Regions from separate parts of the Mesorhizobium sp. M1322 genome, predicted to be linked through region 3. Evidence: predicted binding sites of a transcription regulator. Region 3 holds the regulator's gene; each other region holds the start of a gene.

Region 1 (5,770 bases), on a different contig from region 3:
GGTGCTTGAGGGCGCGGCGGTTGTGGCTGCCGCGGACATAGACATGCGGACCAGTCTCGGCATCGACCGGATTGAGATAGAAGAAGAATTTCAGCATCCGCCAATCGTCGAGATCGAAGTGGTATTTGCCAAGCGACGCCAGGTCCTTCTCGGCGTCGGAGACGGAGCTCGTCGGAAAGCTCCACCAGACGCGCGTGGTGATCAGCTTCGCCTGGCTGCCGAGGTAATGGGCGGCGATGTCGAGAAGCAGCGGATCGCGCTGCACGGTAAGCGCAGCATTGCAGCCGAGAACCCGCTCGAAAAAGTGGCCGCTGAGCAAGGGACGACCGAAGTGCTTCTCGGCGTCGGCGTGCTCGGCCGGCAGGAACTCCAGCCGTCGGTCGAAATTGCCGAAGCAAGGCGTGCGCTGCGCAAAGCTGGCGATCTCCTCGTGGACGGACGACGGCAGGGCAAGCCCGGAAAAGAGACCGTCCGAGCGGAGCGCGCCGACCACGGCATCACGATCGACGCCGGTGAACATCGTCTCCTCAGCTTTTTGTGCCGGTCGAACCGGTTTTGCGCCACGCCAATGCAACCGCCGCCCCGGCATGGTGCGCGCCAGCATGAACATCGGCAGCCATGCCGGATTCTCGCGAAGATCCGACAGATAGGTTGGAATCCGCACGGCAATGCGGCGCAGCAGGCTGCCGTTTCGAGCGATCGACTCGAGGCTTGCAGCACCGGATTTGTCAGGGCTTGAAAGGGCCATCACGATCCTCAGCTATGAGGGCAGCGTCGACGAAGCGTCGGCCGCTCACCGCTCAGGCGTTACCCATAACCGATCCGCCCGCATCGAAGGAATGGTAACCCCCGGCTAGATTTTGTGCAATGCACAATGAAAGGAGCTGTCGCAAACTTTCCGGCAAGCTTGACGGAGCATTAAGGCTCTTTGATTTCGCGACAACGCGTGTTTTGAGCGAGGTGGAACGAAGAGGTTGCGCACCGTGGAGAAGACTCGCGACGAGGCGATCAAACCCCGTCGAGAATGATGATCGTCGGCCGGTCGGGCAAGGTCTTCAGCGAAACCGTCAGCGACCGGCCGGAGAGGAATTCCACCGCGAAATCTTCACCCATCCTGCCTGTGAATTCGCTGATCGGGGTGGCATGGCGATGCATCGGCAGGATCATCGAGGAATAGAGCCGCGCGGTGATTTCGGTCATCCGGTCGAGCGACAGCGTCATGCCGCCGTCGATAGGCACCATAAGGATGTCGAGCCTGCCGATGGCGCCGTAATGCGCGTCCTCCAGCCGGTGGTGCAGATGGCCGATGCAGAGCCCCGCCACTTCGAAGATGAAGATGGAATTGCCGTCCTTGCCGAGATCGCCGCCATTGCGGATGTCCGTGGGCACGTTGCGGATGTAGACATCGTCGACGACAAGCGCGTGGCGCGCCGGACCGCCGTCGGGATTCCAACCGCGCAGCACATATTCGATGCCGGGATCCGGATGGTCCGAATAATGAGTGCGGTGGGCCTTGTTCATGGTCACCACGCGCGGCAGCGGGTCAGCGCCGTAGACGCCGGAAAAGTCGGTGGCGATCCTGACGCCGGCGGGCGTCTCGATGATGTAGGTCGAATGGCCGGCATAGGTGATCGTAACGTCGCCGTCGACGAAAGCCTGGGCCAGCAGAGGCGTCTGCGCCTTTGGCGCTGTGAAGCTGGCATAGGTGGCCGACGGCAGCGCTTGGGCGATCGCAACGCATCTCGATGGCGGCGGCTCTTCCTGGGCCGATGCGGCGAATGGCCACAAAGCCAGAGTCAGCAGAACGGCGACAGATAGGCGGAGCATGACTGCCTCCCGCGGCAGGATCGGCGCGCTCATGCCACGATAGCGCTAGCAATTGTGATGGCTATCGTCGGGACAGTCACGTTTTCGCGAGCGCCGGAGGGGCTGGTCGTCTGGACCTTTTGTCCCGACTTGCGCGACAAATCGCGTGGAATGGGACGCGCCACGGCCCTGCCGCCCCCGATGATATCGTCAGCGATCAGGGCGTCGGACGGAAGACGCCGTTCTCGTCGCGCTTGAGCGGCGCCTTCTGCCGGGAAAGCGGCACACCAGGCGCCTCGGTGACCGAAACGCCCTCCGTCCAATCGGCGGGTGCAATAGCGATGTAACGCGCATATCCGCCTGACCCGCCAAGCGGCTTGGCAAAGCCGATTGTGACCAACGCACCGGCCTCTGGCACCTTGTCGAGGTTTGCAACGCCTTCTGCTTGCGTGAAATCGTTGTGAAGCAGCCAATGTTCGCCTTCGAGATTGGGCGTGGTGTCGGTGTCGAGCGGCTCATGACCATGAAACAGAATCTTCCGCTCCAGATGCAAAAACTTCAGCGCGTCCAAACTGACGCCTGGAAACGGCTTCTGGTTGAAGCGGGCGGCATCGGACCATTTCTTGTACCAATCCGAACGCACGAAGACGACCGAACCCTCCGGTATGCGGCCGTGCTCCTTTTCCCATTCTTCGATGTCGGCGACCTGGAGGTGATAGCCTTCGTCAGTCTGCACCTTGCCGCTGACGTCAATCACGACGAGCGGCCGCACGGCATAAGTGGCCGGCAGGTCGCTGATCGTTGCACCGAGTGGGTTCCAATGGGAGGGTGGATCGAGCTGCGTGCCATATTGGTCCGTCGACAACTCATAGGCGCTCGCAACGAAGCCATGCTTGTCGTAGGTGAACTCTTCGCCGGCCTTGACGTAGCCCTCAATGTCCTTCCCGGCGACCGTCGGTTTGAACTTGGCATTGGCGAAGCCCGGCCATACAGGCTGCACCGGCTCGAAGGCATGGGTCAGATCGATATACTTGGCCGATTTGAGCGTGTTCTCATAAACCGACCAAAGGGACGATTCCTGCGCCACCGCGATCGTCGGCACTGACCAAGCAGCTCCTAGCAAGGCGATACGAACGAATTGAGATACATTCATCTGCAATCTCCCCGAAATGTCGCCGAGTATCGCGAGTTTCCCGCAGGACGACAAGCATTGCATTCTCCCAGGAGTGTCGGGCCAATACGGCTTCCATCCTGCCGCTTTCCGCCCACGGCTTGCGCGCCGCCTCATCCCAGCGGAGGACGCGCTCTTCCCTCGCCCGCTTACCGTAGAGGGAAGCCCCTCACTTCACAGGCGCCACCCAAATCTCGGCGTCGAGCCTCTTGGTCGCGAGGCCGCGGGCGATGGCCTCGGCGCTGCGGGCGTTTTTCGCCAAGGCCGCGGCCTGACGCTTGCTGATCACCAGCCCTTCGGCCAGTGCCCGGTTTCCCGAAAACACCCGCGACAGGAACGGCACGCGATTGCCGCGCGCCCGCGAGAACCGCGCCGGCATGGTTTGCCGAGCCGTGTGGGCGACGACCTCGTCGATCCAGCCCTCCGCCAATCGCGCGCCCGGCTCCAGCAGCAGCAGCCAGTCGCCCTTGGCCTGCTTGATGCCGGCAGCAATGCCGCCGCTCGCCACATAAAGGCAGCCGGCATGTTCGGCAACGCGGTGCGTCTGGTCCGTCGAGCCGGTGTCGCAGACGATGACATCGCGCACCACGCCCTCGACCGCGCCGCCGATCAGCGAGGCGAGCGTGCGGGCAAGTCTCTCTTCGTCGTTCAGGGTCTGGATGAGAACGCTGAGCATCGTTAGCCGAATAGCTGAAAGCCGGGCGCAGCGCCAGTTTTTGCGACGCATCATAAAAATGTTCTTGATTTGTTCCAGTCAGTAAAATAGGATTATTTTCATGAACAGCGCGATTCGACAGCCAGCCGACAGTCCTTGGGAGAGGGCGAAAATGGAACAGATCGTGCGTGCCGACATTGCTGCCTTCGGGGCTGGAAGAGCCGAGATGGCCAATGCAATGATCGAGCAGAGTGGCGTCCGTATCCGTCCGGAGCGCAATCGCGGCCGGTCCGCCGGCATCAATCCGTCCGGTCGGTTTGAACCGGTCAGCCGGCATGTGTTCGACGATGGCTGGAATTCGCTGGAGGAGCTGCCGCCGTTCAAGACCGAGGTGCAGGTCGAGAAGCCGCGCACCATCATCACCCGCAACGAATCGCCCGACATTTCCTTCGACCGTTCGATCAATCCCTATCGCGGTTGCGAGCATGGCTGCGTCTATTGCTTCGCGCGGCCGACGCACAGCTTCATGGGCCTGTCGCCGGGGCTGGATTTCGAATCGAAGCTTTTCGCCAAGCCGGATGCGGCGCGGCTGCTCGACAAGGAACTGTCGAAGGACGGCTATCAGCCGCGCACCATTGCCATCGGCACCAACACCGATCCCTACCAGCCGATCGAGAAGCAGTACCGGATCATGCGCGAGATCCTCGAAGTGCTGGAGGCGCGCGGCCATCCGGTCGGCATCGTCACCAAATCCGCGCTGGTGACGCGCGACATCGACATTCTGTCGCGCATGGCCGAACGCGGGCTGGCCAAGGTGGCGCTGTCGGTGACGACGCTCGACCGCATGCTGGCCAGAACAATGGAGCCGCGCGCGTCGACGCCGACCAAGCGGCTGGAGGCGATCAGGCAGCTTTCGGATGCCGGCATTCCGGCCTCGGTCATGGTCGCACCGATCGTCCCCGGACTGACCGACCAGGAGATGGAGCGCATCCTTGATTCCGCCTACGCGGCGGGCGCGCGTGAGGCTGGCTACGTCCTGCTGCGCCTGCCGCTAGAGGTCGCGCCGATCTTCAAGGATTGGCTGCTGCGCCATTATCCGGACCGCTACCGTCACGTGATGTCGCTGATCCGCTCGATGCGCGACGGCAAGGATTACGATTCGGAATGGGGCAAGCGCATGAAAGGCTCCGGCCCCTATGCCTGGCAGATCGGCCGGCGCTTCGAGATAGCCGCCAAAAGGCTTGGCCTCAATGCCGAGCGGCGGTCGCTCAGGACCGACCAGTTCGTCGCCGCAGCCAAGGCAACCGAGCAACTGATGCTGCTTTGAAGACATCGTGTGCCGCCGCTGCCGGCGGCACGTGAAAAATCCCGTCCGGCCTGTCCTGTCCCCGGGCTTGCAGACGGTGCCCTCCGGGTCCGGTGCCCCACCGACCCGGAGGGGCTTGCGGAGAATCGGAGCCGATGCGAACCTCGCCGCAACATGGCTCGCGCGCGCTCTGATTCTCCGCTTCTCTTCGAAATCGTCGAGAGACCCGATTTCTCCTTCGAGACGAAGGCGATGACGGAGGGCCTGGGGCCGGTGGCGGGAATGGACGAGGCCGGCCGCGGCCCGCTCGCCGGGCCGGTCGTCGCGGCGGCGGTGGTGCTCGATCCCGCTAACATTCCCGACGGCCTCGACGATTCCAAGCGCCTCAGCCATCTGCAGCGCGAGGCGCTGTTCCTGAAAATCCTCGGCTCCGCTCTTGGCGTGTCGATGGCTTCGGTCAGCGCGGAAGGCATCGATGGCAGCAATATTCTCAAGGCCAGTCTGGAGGCGATGCGTCGCGCATTGGTCGGGCTCTCGGTGCAGCCAAAGCTGGCCTTGGCCGACGGGCGCGACGTGCCACCCGGACTGCCATGTGAAGGCAGAGCGCTGATCAAGGGCGACCAGCGCTCGCAGTCGATCGCCGCCGCCTCGATCGTCGCCAAGGTGATGCGTGACCGGATGATGTGCGGCTGCGGCAGCCATCACGCGCATTACGGGTTCGAACTCCATATGGGCTATGCGACGCTCCGTCACCGCACCGCGATCGAGATGCATGGACCGGTGGCGCGGCTGCACCGCGCGTCCTTCGCACCGTTCCGGCTTGGCGGAACCG
Region 2 (5,770 bases), on a different contig from region 3:
CATTCGCTTCAACGACACATGGACCGCCGAGACCATCCAGGCGGAAATCCACAACCGCCTCGATAAGGCGGCGAAGCGCAAGAAATATCGGGCCGGCAAGACGACGCCGGTCGATTACGAGCTCGTCTGGCGCGATCGGCCGAGCCACGTCTTCCTCACCCGCGACGACCGGCTGATCGAAGCGCTCAGCGGTTCGGTCAAGGCGGTGATCGGCAGGAAGCCGGCGCTTTCCACCTCCGGCGGCACCTCCGACGCGCGCTTCATCAAGGACTATTGTCCGGTGGTCGAGTTCGGGCTGGTCGGCAAGACCATGCACATGGTCGATGAACGCGTCGCGCTTGCCGACCTCGAGACGCTGACGCAGATCTATCAGCGCTTCATCGAAGACTGGTTCGATCAAGGCGCATCGTAATCATGCTTTCGTCGGATGAAACTTATGCTTCGATGACCGGCGCCTGGCGACTGATGCTCGGCAAGGCCGACGGGCTGCGCCAGCTCGACCTTTCGGCCGACGGTTTCTGGAATTCCTTCTTCGCCATCATCGTCGCGGCACCGGCGCTGATCGTCGGCTGGGTCGGCCTTGCCAATGAGATCGGCGATCCGAATGCATTCGCGGGGCGCTTCAGCATGCTGATCCGGCTGGCGACGGTCGACATCGGCGCCTGGGTGTTGCCGCTCGCCGGCCTTGCCCTGGTCGCGCCGTGGGCCGGCATTGGCGGGCGCTTCGTCCACTATGTCGTCGCCAGCAACTGGGCGTCGGCGATCATCGCCTGGATGATGCTGCCGGCGGCGTTGATCAGGCTTTTCATGCCGTCCACCAACGAGTTCGCCGTACTGGCGTCGCTGCTTTTGTTTGCGCTGTCGATGATCCTGACCTGGCGGATGACAAACGTCGCCATCGGCAGGGGCGCGGCTGTCGGCACCGCCGTCTTCGCCGGCATGTTCGTGGCGTCGCTGGTCGTTCTATTCGGCCTGCAGGCGCTGCTCGGCATCGGTGCGCCTAATTAGTCGACTTTCGGATAATCTACCCCAACGAGAAAAAGTCCGTCGGGCGGCGCCACCTGGCCACAGGCTGCACGGTCGCGCGCATCAAGCGCCGCCTTCAGGTCGACAATTGTCCAACCGCCTTCGCCGACGCGCTTCAGCGAACCGACCATCGAGCGCACCTGATTGTGCAGGAACGAGCGCGCCGAGGCTCGCACTTCGATCACATCACCCAGCCGACTGACATCCAGCCGGTCGAGCGTCCTGATCGGGCTGTCGGCCTGGCACTGGGTCGAGCGGAACGTGGTGAAATCATGCCGCCCCAGCAGCACCTTTGACGCCTCGTGCATGGCCTCGGCGTTGAGCCGCTTCGGCACCCACCAGATCTTGCCCTTGTCGAGCGCCGCCGGCGCGCGCCGGTTGACGATGCGATAGAGATAGTGGCGGCCAATCGCCGAGAAACGCGCGTCGAAGCTATCAGGCACGATAGCCGCCTTGAGAATGGCGATGCGCGCCTTGGCCGTTTGCAGGTGCGCATTGACGGCATCGCGCACCTTGTCATCAGGCCATGCCTTGACGAGATCGACATGCGCCACCTGAGCGGTCGCATGGACGCCGGCATCGGTGCGGCCGGCGCCGCGCAGCGAGACCCGTTCGCCGCAGAATTTCTCGATCGCCTGCTCGATCGCCTGCTGCACCGAAGGCTGGTCTGCCTGGCGCTGCCAGCCGGCATAGAGGCTGCCGTCATATTCGATGTCGAGGCGAAAACGCGGCATTCCTAAGCAGGATGAGGTTAGGCGGCGAGCGCGGAGCTAAAGGCCGAAGCGTAGACCAGCTTGCCGGTCTCAGGCGCCTCGCCCCAGGCCTGCGCCTGCAGGGCTTCGCCCTGGTACTCGCTTTCGAACTTTTCGGCGCGCGCATGACTGTAGCCGAAGCGGCCATAGTAGGCGGGATCGCCAAGCACCACAGCCAGCACCTCGCCGGCCTCCTTCAGGCGGATATGCGCCTCGCGGACCAGCGCGCCGCCGATGCCGGTGCCGTGGAATGACGGCTCGACAGCCAAGGGCGCCAGCGCCACGGCCGAAAAGCTCTTGCCGCCGTTCTGCACGAAAAGCCGCGAAAACAGGATATGGCCGACTACCTGTCCATCTTCTTCCGCCACCAGTTCGACGACGGCATCGCCGCCGCTGACCAGCGCATCGACCAATCCGGCCTCCGTCTGCTGGCCGAATGCGTGTTCCTCGACAAGGCGGATCGCCTCGCGGTCTCGCGGCGTCGCCGCGCGTATTGACATCATGCTCATGAGAACTTCATTCCTTTTTCGAGCTTGGCCCCGTGCAGAAACTCCTGCGCGGCAATGGGCCTTCCGCCCGCACGTTGAACTTCGACCAGCCTGATCGCGCCTGACCCGCAGGCGACCGTCAGCCGGTCGTCGAGAATTCCTCCCGGCTCGCCGGCGCTTTGCGAAAGCGTCGAGCGAAGCAGTTTCAGCCGTTCCAGGCGGCCGCCGATTTCGGTCTCGCACCATGCGCCGGGAAAGGGCGACAGGCCGCGAATATGATCGTGGACTTCGCCAGCAGGCCGCGTCCAGTCCACGCGCGTCTCCGCTTTATCGATCTTTTTGGCGTAGGTCACCCCCACCGTCGCCTGAGTCGTAAATGTCAGGGCATCCCGTTCCAGCCGTGCCAGCGCTTCCGCCATCAGCGCAGCGCCAATGAGCATCAACCGATCGTGCAGATCGCCGGCCGTCATATCGGGTCCGATGGTGCATTTTTCGACCATGGCCACTGGGCCGGTGTCCAGTCCTTCTTCCATCCGCATGACCATCATGCCTGTCTCGGTATCGCCGGCCATGACGGCGCGTTGAATAGGGGCGGCGCCGCGCCAGCGCGGCAACAGCGACGCGTGACCATTGAGGCAGCCGAGCCGCGGCGCCTCGAGAATGGGTATGGGCAACAGCAAGCCATAGGCGACGACCACGGCGACATCGGCCCGCAAGGCGCGGAACGCCTGCTGCTCGGCCTCGCTTTTCAGCGACACCGGCGTTCGCACCTCGACGCCCAGCCGCTCCGCCTCGCGCTGCACCGGCGACGGCGTCAGTTCCAGCCCGCGGCGACCGGCGGCGCGCGGCGGCTGGGTATAGAGGGCTTCTATCTCATGTCCGGCGTCCGCGATCGCCCGCAGCGTCGGCACGGAGAATTCAGGGGTACCCATGAAGATGACGCGCAAGGGCATTTTTGAGCCCTATCCCACCAACTTGCCCGGCGCCTTGTTGCCTGCTTTGTCCCTGGCGAGCTTCTTGAACTTCTTCATCACCATGTCGCGCTTCAGCTTGGAGATGTGGTCGATGAACAGAACGCCGTTGAGATGGTCGATCTCATGCTGCAGGCAAGTCGCCATCAACCCTTCGGCCTCGATCTCCTGCAGTTTGCCGTCGCGATCGAGATATTTCACCCGCACGGCGGCGGGACGTTCGACCTCGGCATAGTAATCCGGGATCGACAGGCAACCCTCCTCGTAGACCGAGCGCTGATCGGCGCTCTCAAGGATTTCGGGATTGATGAAGACATGCGGCGCCGGCGTCTCGTCCTCCTTGGCGAGATCGATCACCAGCATGCGCAGCGGTTCGCCGACCTGGATCGCCGCCAGACCGATGCCCGGCGCATCATACATGGTGTCCAGCATGTCGTCGGCCAGTTTGCGCAAAGCGCCGTCGACGCGCTCGACCGGTTTCGAAACCTGGCGCAGGACGGGATCGGGAAGGATGATGAGCGGCTTGATCGACATGGCGTCTCACCTAAGACCTCGCACGAAAAGCGTCAACCGGGGCATTTGCAGCGCCGTTCACGTTTTGATCTGTGCCGTCAGGCCGAATCATCTATGCTGTCCTATATGAACGACTTGACCACCATCCTGTCCGAACCAATCGCCCGGCTCGGCGCCACCACGATCACGCTCGGCCACGCGCTGGCATTCGGCGCGATCCTGTTTCTGGGCCTGTTCGTGGCGCTCATCGTCGCGCTCTGGCGCTCGGCCAAGGCGCGTGCGGTGGCTGCCGCGGAAGCCGCCGACCACGCCCGTGACGCCGAGGCGCGGATGGCCGGCATCTTGGCAAGCCAGGCCGAGATGCAGGGCCGCATGGGCGCCATCGCCGAAGTGTTCGGGGCGCGGCAGGCCGAACTCACACAGTCGATCGGACAACGTCTCGACGCGATGACCGGCCGTCTCGGCCAGACCATGACCGAGCAGACGAAATCGACGCATGAGAGCCTCGCCAAACTGCAGGAGCGGCTGGCGGTCATTGATACCGCGCAAGGCAACATCCAGTCGCTCGCCAGCCAGGTCGTGCAACTTCAGGCAATCCTTTCCAACAAGCAGACGCGCGGCGCCTTTGGCCAGTCACGCATGGAGGCGATCGTCGCCGACGGCCTGCCGCACGGCGCTTATGAATTTCAGGCGACTTTGTCGAATGGCAGCCGACCCGATTGCCTGGTGAAGATGCCGAACGGCGCGCCCGCACTTGCCATCGACGCCAAGTTTCCGCTGGAAGCCTGGAACGCCATCCGTGCCGCCGAAGGCGTCGATTTGCAGAAGGTCGCCGCACAAGCGTTTCGGCGCGATATCGAGGTGCATGTCCGCGATATTTCCGAAAAATACCTGATCCAGGGCGAGACGCAGGACACCGCCTTCATGTTCGTTCCGTCGGAATCGGTGTTCGCCGAGATCCACGAGAATTTCGAGGGGATTGTCCACAAAGCGCACCGCGCCCGCGTCGTCATCGTCTCGCCATCGCTGCTGATGCTGTCGATCCAGGTCATTCAGGCGATTCTCAAGGACGCCCGCATGCGCGAGCAGGCGCATCTGATCCAGGGCGAAGTCATCCGGCTGATGGAGGATGTCTCGCGCCTCGACGAGCGGGTGCGCAAGCTGCAGAGCCATTTCGGCCAGTCGGCCAAGGATATTGACGAAATCCTCGTCTCGACGTCGAAGGTGACCAAGCGCGGCCAGAAGATCGAGGCGCTGGAGTTCGGCGCGCAGCCGACGGAGGGCGACGCCGGATCGGCGGGGACGACACATGGGACCGGCGCGAGGGCCGAAGCAGGCGCACGCGTCGCCGACTCCAAGACCGGCCAGCTGAGGCTAAGAGTGGTCGAAGGCGACGACTGAGAGGCTACTGCTCCTCGACGATCGTCGTGCCTTCGAATTCCGGCAGCCAGTGCAGCGCCGAGCGGTGCCAGATCTGTTTTCTCGGGATCAGTTGTTCGCGCTGCCGCGCCGTGCCGACCCTGATGCCGTAGACTTTCGGCCCGTCGCCAACCGACGTGGCGTAGAGATGTGAACCGCACTCGCCGCAAAAGGCCTGGGCGCGCCTGGCGCCGCTCGGTGCGGTCTTGATGTAGATCTTCGGCGTCCCCTTGGTGATCCGGTAGTGCTCCTCCGGCGCCGGCACGGTCACGCGGAAGGCCGTGCCCGTCAGTTGCTGGCAATCGGTGCAGTGGCAGATACTGGTCTTTTCCGGATCGACTTCTGCCTCGTAAGTGATGGCGCCGCAATGGCACCCGCCGTCGATCTTCATCTTCATTCCTCCCAAAATCCGTTCGGCAATGCTTGAGCGACGTGCGCCCGTTTGGACACATAGTATGCTGTAATGCTTTGCATCTACACATCATGCTTTCCGAAATCGACTCCGACTTTCAAGCCGGCGGGCCCAGGTTCCGCTGGTCTGTGGCCTGACGAAGAGTCGCGTGACCTCGGGCATCTCGGTCTTCAGCCGTGCCTCGATGCG
Region 3 (5,770 bases):
CCTTTCGTGATACGGTGCTGATGAACGCCGGCGCCGGACTGGTGGTGGCGGGCGAGGCAACGACGCTTGCCGATGGCATGGCGACGGCGGCGCAAGCCATCGACAGCGGCCGGGCGCTGAAAGTGCTTGACCAGCTGGTCGAGATTTCGAACGGATAGAGCCGTGTCTGATATCCTGCGCAAGATCGAAGCTTACAAGCGCGACGAGATCGCCGCGGCGAAGGCGCGCGTGCCGCTTGCCGAGATCAAGGCGCGGGCGAAGGACACCGATGCGCCGCGCGGCTTTCTCTCGGCCCTTGAAGCCAAGCGCAAATCCGGGAGTTTCGCGCTGATCGCCGAGGTCAAGAAGGCGAGCCCGTCCAAGGGCCTGATCCGCGCCGATTTCGATCCGCCGGCACTGGCCAGGGCCTATGCTAAAGGTGGCGCCGCCTGCCTTTCGGTGCTGACCGACGCACCGTCCTTCCAGGGTGCGCCTGAATTCCTCACCGATGCGCGCAACGCCGTGACATTGCCCGCGTTGCGCAAAGATTTTTTGTTCGATCCCTATCAGGTGTTCGAAGCCCGCGCGTGGGGCGCGGACGCCATCCTGATCATCATGGCGAGCGTCGATGACGCCGTGGCCAGAGAACTCGAAACGACGGCTTTCGAGCTCGGCATGGACGCACTGGTCGAGGTGCATGACGAGGCCGAGACGGAACGCGCGCTGAAACTGTCATCACGGCTGATCGGCATCAACAACCGCAATCTCCGGACGTTCGAAACCAGCATCGAGACCTCGGAGCGGCTGGCGACGATGGTGCCGGCCGACCGCCTGCTGGTCAGCGAGAGCGGTATTTTCTCGCACGAAGACTGCCGCAGACTGGAACGGAGCGACATCGGTACGTTCCTCGTCGGCGAGAGCCTGATGCGGCAACAGGACGTGGCCACTGCGACGCGCCTGCTTTTGACGGGCAAGGCGCCCGCCGATGCATCGGCCCGAAAATCGGAATCGATTTTCGGAGAGCACGATGCATAGATTCAAAGTATTGGAGCGTACTTGGTGCGTCCAAACGGACGCACGTCGCTCGAAGGTGACCTGACGATGACGGCCGCCCTCACCCATCTTGGTGCGAAAGGCGAAGCCAACATGGTCGATGTCGGCGACAAGGCGGAGACGACCCGCACGGCGATTGCCGAGGGTCTTGTCTCGATGAGACCCGAAACGCTGAAGATGATCCTCGACGGCGACGCCAAAAAGGGCGACGTGTTGGGCACGGCGCGCATCGCCGGCATCATGGCGGCCAAGAGGACGCATGAACTGATCCCGCTTTGCCATTCGCTGCTGTTGACCAAGGTATCCGTTGACATCGAACCGGACGCGGCGCTGCCCGGCCTGAAGGTCACGGCGCTGGCCCGCGTCACCGGCAAGACCGGCGTCGAGATCGAAGCGCTGACCGCCGTCTCGGTCGCTTGCCTCACCATCTACGATATGGCCAAGGCAGTCGATCGCGCCATGGTGATCTCCAGCATCAGGCTGGTGGAAAAGACCGGCGGCAAATCCGGCGACTACAAGGTAGGCGCCCAACAGGCAGGCCGATAATGGCGCTGCTTCCGGTCGCCGAGGCGCTCGAGCGCCTGCTTGAAGATGCTGCGCCCTCGCAAGCTGAAAGCGTCGCCCTGATGGACGCCGCCAACCGCGTGCTGGCGGAGCCGCTCGTGGCGCTCCGCACCCAGCCGCCGTTCAACGCGTCCGCCATGGACGGCTATGCCGTGCGGGCCGAGGATGTCGCGTCCGTGTCCGCGAAACTTTCGGTGATCGGCATGGCTCCGGCCGGACGCGGCTTTGCCGGAACAGTCGGCCCGGCGCAGGCCGTGCGCATCTTCACCGGCGCCCCGCTTCCTGCAGGCGCCGACACCATCGTTATCCAGGAGAATGTCCGCGATCTCGGCGGCGGCAGCATCGAAGTGACCGCGTCGACGGTTGAAGGCCGCAACATCCGCCGCCTCGGGCTCGATTTCTCGAAGGGCGACGTGCTGCTGGAGAAAGGCCGCCTGCTTGATCCGGCGGCATTGTCGCTGGCGGCGTCGGCCAACCATCCGCAGGTCAGCGTGGTGAAACGGCCGCTGGTCGCTATCATCGCCACCGGCGACGAATTGCTGCCGCCAGGCAGCGACCTTGGCCCCGACCAGATCATCTCGTCCAATGCTTATGGCGTCGCCGCCGCTGCCCGCTCAGTCGGCGCCAGCGCGCTCGATCTCGGCATCGCCCCCGACCGCAAGGAGGCGATCGCCACGCTGGTGAAACAAGCGGTCGATGCAGGCGCCGACGTCATCGTCACGCTGGGCGGCGCCTCGGTCGGCGACCATGACCTAGTCCATGACGTGCTGACCGGCGAAGGCATGACGCTCGATTTCTGGAAAATCGCCATGCGGCCCGGCAAGCCGCTGATGTTCGGGCGGCTGGGTGACATCCGCTGCATCGGCCTGCCTGGCAATCCGGTGGCGAGCCTGGTCTGCACGCAGCTCTTTCTGAAGCCGCTGCTTGCGCGCCTCGGCGGCCGCGCCTTCCGGCAGGACATGCGTCAGGCGCGGCTCGGCGCTGCCATGCCGGCCAACGATCTCAGGCAGGACTATGTACGCGCCGTGGTGAGTGAAGAAGCCGGCACGCTGCTGGCGACCCCGTTCGGCATCCAGGATTCCTCGATGCTCAAAATGCTGGCCGACGCCAACGGGCTGATCGTGCGCGAGCCATTCGCTCCCCCAGCCGCGACGGGCGCCGCCTGCAGCGTGCTGATGCTACGCTGAACAAAACGTCAACACATTCATTAAACTTTAAACGGTTGCGGAACACAACTGGAACAGATAGTGTTTGTTCTGGGTTTGTTTTTCTGATTCTGTTGGGGGTCGCGATGCTGACACGCAAACAACACGAACTGCTGATGTTCATCCACGAGCGGCTGAAGGAAAGCGGCATTCCGCCCTCGTTCGACGAGATGAAGGAAGCGCTCGACCTCGCCTCCAAGTCGGGAATCCATCGGCTGATCACGGCGCTGGAGGAGCGCGGCTTCATTCGCCGCCTGCCCAACCGCGCCCGCGCGCTGGAGGTGCTGCGCCTGCCCGATTCGATCGCGCCCGGCCTCAATGCGGCGCGCAAATTCTCGCCGAGCGTCATTCAGGGCAGCCTTGGGCAGGGCAGCCTCGGGCGACAGATCAAGCCGGCGCCTTCACGCATGCCTGCGGCCGGCAATGATGACGACGTCGTTGCCACCGTCTCCATCCCGGTGATGGGCCGCATCGCTGCCGGTGTACCGATCGATGCGATCCAGCACCAGACGCATTCGATCTCGGTGCCGCCGGACATGATCACCGGCGGCACGCACTACGCGCTGGAGGTCAAGGGTGATTCGATGATCGAGGCCGGCATTTTCGACGGCGACACGGTCATCATCCGCAACGCCGACACCGCCCAGCCTGGCGAGATCATCGTCGCCTTGGTCGACGAGGAGGAAGCGACGCTGAAGCGGTTCCGCCGTAAGGGCGCCTCGATCGCACTTGAAGCCGCCAATCCGGCCTATGAAACGCGTATCTTCGGGCCGGACCGGGTCAAGGTGCAAGGCAAGCTCGTCGGACTAATCCGGCGTTACTGAGCGGCAGGCTTTTTGGGTTTCTCGGCCCTGCGGTATGGCGGCAGGCCCTTCGCCTCGCGCGAAAATCTCCGCTGCTCATGCCAGGGTCTATAGGGCTGTCTGACGGCAAAACGGATTTCTGCGCGCGTCGTCGCCGATAGCGGATCGAAGAAGACGGCGGCACTGCCCATGCGAGCGAGCTGCCGTTTGGTGACGACGAGGACCAGCGGATTGCGGCAGGGATTGTAATAGGCTGTGGCGTCGTCGATGACGATCAGATCCGCAAAGGCACAGGCTGACCGCGCGGTTTTGCGGTTGTCGGCGAGCGCGATGATCGCGCCGGACGGATGCCGGGCGAGGCACAGGCCGGCAGTGCAGTAGAAGGGCGCTCCCGGCGGCAGGTCGGCCGGGTCGGCGATGTCGAACCGCACGTCTCCTTTTTCGAATGTCTCGGGCTCGACAATGGTCGCTGAAACCAGCGCATGTTTCCAGTTGTCGGTGGTGAATTCGTTCGAGCGCACCCGGTTGACGGCCAATTCGCCGCCGCCGATCGGCAACGCCACCAGATGCGCATCCTCCGAGATCAGCACGTCGGGCGTGCGCGTCTCGGAAATCGTCAGCAGGCCGGCAAGCGCAAAGGGAAGTGCCGCAAGCCGCAACCATGTCGTCGCCATCGTGGCGATGACCAGGGCGACCGTCACCAGCAGCACCGATTGCAACGAAATAAGTCCGACTGCATCGACCGGCGAACGCTCGGAAATCCATCCCGATATTGCGATCATGGCCGTCAGCCCCTTGCCCATCATGTAGAGGAAAGGTCCGTCGAAGCCGAAAGGCATTGCCAAGGCGCTGAGGACGGCCAGGAACATGACGACCGTTACGATCGGCATGACCGCCAGATTGGCGAACAGGCTAAGCGGCGAGACGCGCTGGAAGTGCCAAATGGCGAAGAGCGCGGTGGCGGTGCCGGCAATGATGGAGGTCATTGCGATGGTGCCTGTCCCAGCGGCGAGTTTCCGCGTGACGAAAACGACCGGTGACCGTCGCTGTGGCGGCGCCGTGGCCTTGTCGGCACGATAGTCGGACCAGCCGGCATAGGCACCCACGAGAGCAGCAGTCGCGGCGAAGGACATCTGGAAGCTTGGGCCGACCACCTCGTGCGGCGACACGACGATGACGGCGATGGCAGAAATCGCCAGATTGCGCATGGTGAGTGCCGCCCGGTCGAACAGCACGGCAACAAGCATTACCGCCAGCATGATGAAGCTGCGCTCAGCCGCGACCACGATACCGGAAAAAATGAGATAGGCCGCGATGGAAAGGAGTGCGGCAGCAGCCGCATATTTTTTGACCGGCCGGCGTGACGAAAAATCGGGAAACAGCGCAAAGGCGCCGCGCAGCAATCCCATGATGGTGCCGGCGACAAGCGCCATGTGCAAGCCGGAAATCGAGATGATGTGGTAGATGCCGGTGCGCCGCATCGATTCGTTTATCTCTTCGGGAATGCCGGCACGCACGCCGACGATCAGCGCGGCGGCAATCTCCCCCTCGGCGCCACCAATGCTGTCCCTGATATGGTCGGCAATGGTTTCGCGCGCCTTTTCGATCGAGGAAGAAAGGCGCGCGGCGAACGGCGCATCCTCGGAAACGACGATCTTCGGATTGCCGAGGAAAAAGCCACTGGCACCGATACCGGCGAAATAGCTGTCGAAGGAGAAGTCATAACTGTCCGGCCTAACCGGGCCAGTCGGAGGCAGAAGCCTCACATAGCCGGTTGCCACCGAGCCTGCGGTCATCTCAGCGGGAATTTTGCGTGCCGAAACCCTGACACGTTCCGGCGCATAACGCAGTGTCGGCCGGGCCGTCGACATCACGTCGATGGTCAGCCTGATCCGGCCGTTCGCCATCTGGTCGAGCCTGACGACACGGCCGGTGAGCTGGGTCTGGATTTCCGAACCGAGCATCTGCGTTCCCGCGCGCCAGGTTTCAACCTTGGCGGCGAGCACACCAAGCGCGCACAGCAACGCTGCCATGAAGCACAAATGCGTCTTGCGCCATGAGCGCGTCACCGCTGCACACAATGCCGTGAGAACCACGACGGCAATGGGCTGCGGAAAGTCCGGTTCGACGGCAAGCGAAAAATAAACGATCACCCCGCATGCCAGA

The links. Region 3 encodes LexA, which represses DNA repair genes until DNA is damaged. Its sites were predicted from a motif close to TGTTCNNNNTGTGTTCNG; they were not measured.
Region 1: a site for LexA is predicted at 3,713-3,730, ahead of NKH12_RS10185 (PA0069 family radical SAM protein). Genes of this name have one in related genera too.
Region 2: a site for LexA is predicted at 3,826-3,843, ahead of NKH12_RS15045 (DNA recombination protein RmuC). Genes of this name have one in related genera too.

Annotation. Positions count from the first base shown of each region.
Region 1 is NZ_JAMYLP010000019.1:62,004-67,773, reverse strand. Features, by position in the region: gene NKH12_RS10205 (phytanoyl-CoA dioxygenase family protein) at 1-748, opposite strand, end outside; gene NKH12_RS10200 (MBL fold metallo-hydrolase) at 1,009-1,827, opposite strand; gene NKH12_RS10195 (cyclase family protein) at 2,024-2,908, opposite strand; gene NKH12_RS10190 (glycosyltransferase) at 3,147-3,653, opposite strand; gene NKH12_RS10185 (PA0069 family radical SAM protein) at 3,805-4,959, shown strand; gene rnhB (ribonuclease HII) at 5,113-5,770, shown strand, end outside.
Region 2 is NZ_JAMYLP010000034.1:46,262-52,031, reverse strand. Features, by position in the region: gene dapE (succinyl-diaminopimelate desuccinylase) at 1-412, shown strand, start outside; gene NKH12_RS15070 (transporter) at 415-1,008, shown strand; gene truA (tRNA pseudouridine(38-40) synthase TruA) at 1,005-1,760, opposite strand; gene NKH12_RS15060 (GNAT family N-acetyltransferase) at 1,778-2,287, opposite strand; gene fmt (methionyl-tRNA formyltransferase) at 2,284-3,219, opposite strand; gene def (peptide deformylase) at 3,229-3,771, opposite strand; gene NKH12_RS15045 (DNA recombination protein RmuC) at 3,877-5,151, shown strand; gene NKH12_RS15040 (GFA family protein) at 5,156-5,560, opposite strand; partial or broken gene NKH12_RS15035 (hypothetical protein) at 5,651-5,770, opposite strand, start outside.
Region 3 is NZ_JAMYLP010000027.1:13,968-19,737, forward strand. Features, by position in the region: gene trpD (anthranilate phosphoribosyltransferase) at 1-158, shown strand, start outside; gene trpC (indole-3-glycerol phosphate synthase TrpC) at 163-1,014, shown strand; gene moaC (cyclic pyranopterin monophosphate synthase MoaC) at 1,081-1,578, shown strand; gene NKH12_RS12860 (molybdopterin molybdotransferase MoeA) at 1,578-2,783, shown strand; gene lexA (transcriptional repressor LexA) at 2,888-3,625, shown strand; gene NKH12_RS12870 (ComEC/Rec2 family competence protein) at 3,619-5,770, opposite strand, start outside.